3 regions of the Afipia sp. GW822-FHT03D08 genome follow, and region 2 is predicted to be linked to each of the others. Evidence: predicted binding sites of a transcription regulator. Region 2 holds the regulator's gene; each other region holds the start of a gene.
What was found. Region 2 encodes LexA, which represses DNA repair genes until DNA is damaged. Its sites were predicted from a motif close to TGTTCNNNNTGTGTTCNG; they were not measured.
Positions count from the first base shown of each region.

Region 1: the regulator LexA is predicted to act here: its motif matches at 1,335-1,352, upstream of AC1RM7_RS22475 (PA0069 family radical SAM protein).
Region 3: the regulator LexA is predicted to act here: its motif matches at 1,360-1,377, upstream of AC1RM7_RS10375 (ribonuclease T2 family protein).

Region 1 covers NZ_JBXANK010000003.1:675,195-677,457, reverse strand. Annotated here, with positions in the region: gene AC1RM7_RS22480 (VOC family protein) at 1-133, opposite strand, end outside; gene AC1RM7_RS22475 (PA0069 family radical SAM protein) at 153-1,313, opposite strand; gene AC1RM7_RS22470 (glycosyltransferase family protein) at 1,543-2,115, shown strand; gene AC1RM7_RS22465 (bifunctional helix-turn-helix transcriptional regulator/GNAT family N-acetyltransferase) at 2,203-2,263, shown strand, end outside.
Region 2 covers NZ_JBXANK010000001.1:766,741-769,003, reverse strand. Annotated here, with positions in the region: gene AC1RM7_RS03680 (ComEC/Rec2 family competence protein) at 1-490, shown strand, start outside; gene lexA (transcriptional repressor LexA) at 596-1,303, opposite strand; gene AC1RM7_RS03670 (molybdopterin molybdotransferase MoeA) at 1,516-2,263, opposite strand, start outside.
Region 3 covers NZ_JBXANK010000001.1:2,095,584-2,097,846, forward strand. Annotated here, with positions in the region: gene AC1RM7_RS10370 (23S rRNA (adenine(2030)-N(6))-methyltransferase RlmJ) at 1-381, opposite strand, end outside; gene AC1RM7_RS10375 (ribonuclease T2 family protein) at 538-1,278, opposite strand; gene AC1RM7_RS10380 (hypothetical protein) at 1,435-1,905, opposite strand; gene AC1RM7_RS10385 (hypothetical protein) at 2,083-2,263, shown strand, end outside.

The DNA.
Region 1 (2,263 bases), on a different contig from region 2:
ACGCGACTTCTTCGCCTGTCACTTGGAGCTTTCGCTCAAAGCCCAGAGACTCGTAAAACGCGATGCTCCGGCGCATGTCGCTGACGCCGAGCGTCACGACGGTGAATCGCGCAACCGGTTTGGGGAGACTCATAACACAGCGCCCTTTGCAGTCAGAACAGATCCAGTTGCTCGTTTGCGGGCTTGGGCCGCGCGAAATGCGCGGTCGTCAGCTTGGAGCGCCGCTTGTTGAGGCCGAGTTTCTCGCAGGCGATCTCGAACCGCCGCCCGATCATCCAGGCCATCGGCCCGGTGCCCTTCATACGGGTCCCCCATTGCGAGTCGTAGTCGCGGCCGTCACGCATGTCGCGGATCAGGGTGAAGACATGGCGATAGCGATCCGGATAATTCGCCATCAGCCACTCGCGGAACAAATCGCGCACTTCGAGCGGCAGCCGCAGCAAAACGTAGCTCGCTTCCTTCACGCCGGCGTGCGCTGCTGCGTCCAGAATGCGCTCCATCTCGGAATCGTTCAGCGCCGGTATGACGGGCGCGACCATCACCGTGGTCGGAATGCCGGCTTCCGATAGTTGGCGCAGCGCCTCCAGCCGCTTCGGCGGCGTCGCCGCGCGCGGCTCCATGGTGCGCGCGAGTTTCGGATCCAGCGTCGTCACCGAGATCGCAACCTTGGCGAGATTTCGTTTCGCCATCCGTGCCAGAATATCGATGTCGCGGGTCAGCAGCGCGGATTTCGTGACAATGCCGACCGGATGCCCGGTGCGTTCCAGCACCTCGAGAATACCGCGCATGATTTTGTGCTCGCGCTCGATCGGCTGATACGGATCGGTATTGGTTCCGATCGCGATCATGCGCGGCTCGTAGCCCGGCGCGGACAGTTCCTTTTGGAGCAGTTCCGGGGCGTCGGGCTTGGCGAACAATTTGGACTCGAAATCGAGCCCCGGCGACAATCCCAGATAGGCGTGGGTCGGACGCGCGAAGCAATAAACGCAGCCGTGCTCGCATCCCCGGTACGGGTTGATCGAGCGGTCGAAGCCGATGTCCGGCGAGTCGTTGCGGGTGATGACCTTGCGCGCGGTATCGACCGCGACCGTGGTCTTGAAGGGAGGCAGGTCTTCGAGGCTCTGCCAGCCGTCGTCGAAGGTGACGCGCGCTTCCGCCTCATAGCGCCCGCTGACGTTGGACTGCGCGCCGCGGCCCCTGCGCCGCTGGCTGTCGATCGCCACTTCGATCTCGGCAAAGGGAGAAGGACCACCCGCCGGATCAGAGGGGGGCGTCACCGGCGGGTGTTTGAGGGCATGGGATGCATGGCTCATGGAGAGAACATAGCACCACACGAGAACAAAACAAGAACTTCAATATCGTCCCCGCACAGATTCTTTTCCCGGAGGCCGCCCTCCGGTGTGCCGCTTCGCGAGGGCTCGTTCCCGGATCGCAGCCGTTAATGAATGCCGCAAAAAGCTGCACCGGACGGGCTGTTCTGAGTGTGACAAGATGATAACGATGCCGCATCTGTCGTCCGGCGATCACGTATTTCACCAAGTCATGATCAGCGTTGTCATTCCAACCGAAGGCGTCGAGCAACCCGTTGTTGCCACCCTTGCGGCCCTGGTGCCGGGCGCCGCGGCCGGCATCATCCGGGACGTGGTGCTGGTCGATCGCTCGCAGACCGACACCATCGAGCGGGTGGCCGATGTTGCCGGGTGCAATTTCCTGAAGTTCGAGGGCTCGCGCGCTGCGGCGCTCGCGGCGGGCGCCGAGCAAAGCCGGTCTCCCTGGCTGCTGTTCCTGCTTCCGGGCGCTGTGCTGGATTCCGGTTGGATCGACGAGACCTCGCAGTTCATTCAGAGCGTGTCCCTGAGCGGCCGTCAGCGGGCCGGCATCTTCCGCTATGCGCGCCCACCCTATGAGGACGCAACGGTGCGCGACGGGGTGAAATCGCTCGCGCGCTTTATTGCCGGCCCGTCCACCGATCAGGGTCTGCTGATTTCCCGCGATCATTATGAGCGGGTCGGCGGCTATGCCCCTGCCGCGCGCCGGGCCGAGGCTAAACTGATCTCGAAGCTCGGCCGCACCGGCCGCGCCGTGCTGCGGACCCGGATTTTCGTCGCCGCCTGATAATATTTGACTCCGTCAACTTATTAGTTGACCCCGTCAACAATCATGCCAGAATGCCCGTAACACCAGGACGAGGCATGTTGGCCCATGGACACCCTTCATGATGGCGGGAATGACGACCGGATCGCCGCAGTCCGGCGGTTCAACC
Region 2 (2,263 bases):
GCGCGGGAAGGACGGCAGGCTGCGCCTGATGCGCACTGGAAAGGATGCTTTCCTGTCACGCGAATGGCTCGCAGCCGACGCCGACATGCGCAAGGCAACCGACGCGTCGCTGACCGACGGTGTCTCGTGCGACCCATCTGGATGCGTGGTGCAGGCTGCGGACGGCTCGACCGTAGCGCTGACGCTGAAGCCCGCCGCGTTCGCGGATGATTGCGCGCGGGCCGCGGTGATCGTGACACTGCGTCAGCCGCCCGCCGATTGTGCGGCCATGGTGCTGGATCAGGAAATGCTGCGCAGGCGCGGCACACTCGCCCTGCGCAAAACCGCAGACGGTTACGCGATCACGGCCAATAAGCCGCGCGGCGTCGACCGTCCGTGGTCACCGGCAAATGCCGATGATGACATCGAAACACCCGCTGCCCGGTCAAACCGTCCCGCACAGCCTGTCGATGCGACGCCGGCGGAGAGCGATCTCCAGCCGGACGATTGATCCAGCCGTCATTACGGACGGCCCAGCAAATTTAACGGGCAAGTTTCTGGATCCGGGTTCGCTCGCAAAAGCTCGCGCCCTGGAATGACAGGGAAACCGAAAGTCTCAGTACTTGCGGACGAGACCGATCAGTTTGCCCTGAATCCGCACGCGGTTGGGCGGCAGGATGCGGACTTCATAAGCCGCATTGGCCGGCTCCAGCGCGATGGACGCGCCGCGGCGGCGGAAGCGCTTCAGGGTGGCTTCTTCCTCGTCGATCAGCGCCACCACGATGTCGCCGGTGTCGGCGGTCTCGTTGCGCTGGATCAGCACGGTGTCGCCGTCGAGAATGCCGGCTTCCATCATGGAATCGCCGCGCACTTCGAGCGCGTAGTGTTCGCCGGAGCCGAGCATGTCGGGCGGCACGCTGATGGTGTGGCTGCGGGTCTGCAATGCCTCGATCGGCGTACCTGCTGCGATCCGACCCATGACCGGCACGACAACCGGGAAGCTGGCATCCTCATCAGGACCGACGGACGGAGCCGACCGGACCTTGCCGAGGTTGCCTTCGATGACGCTTGGCGTGAAGCCGCGGCGGGCGCCGCCGGGGCTGGCACTCGTTTCGGGAAGCTTGATGACCTCGATGGCGCGGGCCCGGTTGGCGAGCCTGCGGATGAAGCCGCGCTCCTCAAGGGCGGTAATGAGCCGGTGGATGCCGGACTTGGACCGCAGGTCCAGCGCGTCCTTCATTTCGTCGAAGGAGGGCGGAACACCAGCTTCCTTGAGCCGCTCGTTGATGAAGCGCAGAAGCTCGTATTGTTTGCGTGTCAGCATCTGAATTGGTCCCCGATCCCAAGGATCTCAAGAATTCCCGCGTTCTGATCCGAAGCCGCGCCTCTCTGGATCCCCACTGAGAACAAATGGAAAGGGACACTCAGGAGTAGCGAGTCACTCGAAACAAATCATGAACGAACACTATCTGTTCCATATGTGTTCCGCAACCCCTTAATTTCACGTCAACGACGGGGCCCGTGTGATCGGGATTGTCAGTCCGGCAGCCGCAGGATCGTGCAGGGCGAGCCGGCGGGGGCCGCGGGCGCGAATGGCGGACGGATGATCAGCGCATTCGCTTCGACCAGTTTTGCCACCAGCGAACTGTCTTGCGCGCCCACCGACGTAGCGACGGGCACACCGTCGCTGCCGGCTGTGACGCGCGCCCGCAGGTAGTCTTGCCGCTTGTCGTTGGCGGGCAGCTCGCGCCCAAGCCTGGCTTGCTCGAGTGGATGATCGATCGTGGTTCGCCCGGAGAGCGAACGGATCAGCGGTACCAGAAACAGGAAGGCGCAGACGTAGGACGACACGGGGTTCCCGGGCAGGCCGAGCACGCGCATTGCTCCGAGCCTTCCGTTCATCATCGGCTTGCCGGGCCGCAGCGCGATCTTCCAGAAGGCCATGTCGAAGCCTTCGGTTGTCAGCGCGGCCTGAACCAGATCGTGATCGCCGACCGATGCGCCGCCGGTGGTGACAAGAACGTCTGCTCCGAGATCGCGCGCGCGCCGGATGCCGCCGGAGGTCTCTTCGAGTGTGTCGCGCGCGATGCCGAGTTCGATCACGTCCGCGCCTTCGCTGCGCGCGAGTGCAGCCAGCGCGAAGACATTGCTGTAGACGATCTGACCGGGGCCGGGTGTCGTGCCGGGAGGCACCAGTTCGTCGCCGGTCGCGAGGATCGCCACCTTGGGACGGCGGTGCACCGGCAACCGCGGATGGTTCATGCCGGCCGCCAGCGCGAGGGCG
Region 3 (2,263 bases), 1.3 Mb from region 2:
CTTGCGCGCATTGGGCTCCAGTTCGCAGGCGACCAGCCTGTCCTGCGGCCGCAGCAGCGCGCGCGCGATCAGCGGCGATCCCGGATAGGCGGTGAGATCGCGCTGCGGATTGAACGCGCGGACGATGTCGAGATAGGGCGCGACCAGCGCCATCACCGGTTCGGACAACCGCGCCTGCATCAGCCGCGCGATGCCCGTGCGCCATTCGCCGCCGCGCTCGGCTTCGCTGCCCGTCAGGTCGTACAGCCCGGCGCCGGCATGGGTGTCGATCACACGAAACGCGGCGGGCTTCTCGTGCAGATAGGTGAGGATGCGCGCCAGCACGATGTGCTTGATGACATCGGCGAAGTTTCCGGCGTGGAATGCGTGACGGTAGTTCATGGCGCGACAGTTACGACATCGCGCGATGAAAGTAACGAGTTGCGTGAGTGAATCCGTCATCCTGAGGTCCGAGCCCTTGCGCTCGAAGGATGACTACTGCGGTCGCCCTTCGAGGCCTCCGCTACGCTTTGGCAACTCAGGGTGACGGGGCAGAAACTATCCCCCGCGCACGGGCGGCATCGCGACCTTGTCGCGGCGGCAGGACCGGCGGTCGATTTCCTCGCAGGCGCGGAACTGCAAATCCTTGCTCATGCAGATGCGCACTTCGCTGAGGCGTTTGCTGTCGCACTGCACGGCAATCGCCGAACTCGACAGACCGGGATTGGCCTTGATGAAGGCGTCCTCGATTTCGCCGGGCGTCACCAGTTTGGTGTCAGACAATTCGAGATAATCGGCGGGAATCTTCACCGCCGCGCGGGCCTTGCGGATGGTTTCGAAATAGGCGCGCGCGCCCAGCCCCGAACAGGTGCCGTGCTTGTCCCATTCGTTGTAGATCAGGCCCGGCGCCGGCATCAGGTCGAGCATCGAGGTCATGACGTTGCGATCCAGCCGCGGCGAGGGCCGCTGGCAGTAGTTCGGAAAGCCGCGATCGTATTGCGGCCACAGCCCGTGCACGACGAAGGAAAACGGACGGCCGGCGCACTGGGCCTGGATGGCACGTCCGGAATTGCCGCGTTCGTGCGCAGCCTGGCAGAACGACGGCGACCACGACAGCGACAGCACATAGAAATCGAATTCGCCGGGTGCGTTCTGGCGCTTGTCCTGCGCCGATGCCGAACCCGCCGCCATGCCGGCCATCGCAAGGCCGAGCAGCGGAGCGATCAGCCAGCGATACGAACGAAGACAAAAACCAGATGAAAAAGCAGCAGCCGACGAACCGGACCTGAAACCGAACATGGCAACGCCCCCCAACTATATCCGCATCCTCCGGGCAGATCGGATGTGCGGATAACCCCTGCTCAAGCCTAGTCAGGCCAAAAGAACATTTCAAGAACAAAATCGCCCCGTCCACTGAGCGGACGAGGCGACTGGCGATCAGATGATTCGCGAGGCTTACGGACGCGCGGCCTTGCAGGACGGGTTGTAAGCCCAGTTGCGGTCGAGGCCGACCACGCACCATTCGACACCTGAGTCGAATCCGGCGAAGCCGCCGTCCTCGATGACCGAGAAGTGCACCTGCCGCGCGCGGCCGTCGTTCAGCATGGCGCTGGCGGTGCAGAAACGGCGTGGAATGCTGTCATTCGCCCAGGCCCGGAAGGCAACCTCATGAACATTGGCAAAACCGGTGATTTCGAGGGCGGAATTCCAGAACTTGCCCTCTTTTTCGGCGAACTGCTGGGTAATGGTGCCGAGCACCTCGTTGCAGGGACGCATGGCGCCGTCGTAACGCGGGCCGGAGAGCCAGAAATTCCGCTCCAGCACATTGGCAGCCTCCGCCGCCGGGCTGAGCGTCATCAGGCCAGCTACGGTGCCAAGCGCCAGGGCAACAGTCAGTTTGCGAAGTGTCGAGAAAAGGTCGCGCATGGGAGCGGTCCGCCGGAATCCGGGATGATGTTGTGCCGGAAGGTGCCGCGAAGCCATCAGCCGGTCAAGTGCAGCGCGGCAACACTTGGCCGCCAACCCCTGCCGAACCGCACGGGCATTCTTTCCATGACAGCCCGGCCGCCTTATGGTGTGGACGAGATTCCATGGGAGACGACGATGCGGATAACAGGCAAGGCGATTCTGGCGACGGTCTTCGGAGCGCTCATGAGCGCACAAGCCAGCGCCGCCTGGTTCGACATCGACACGGTGCCGCCTTTCAAGGGCAACGACACCGGCGGCATCATCGCCTACTCGCTCTACAAGGAAGGCGCGGACGTCAAGGCGATGGCCCTCAATC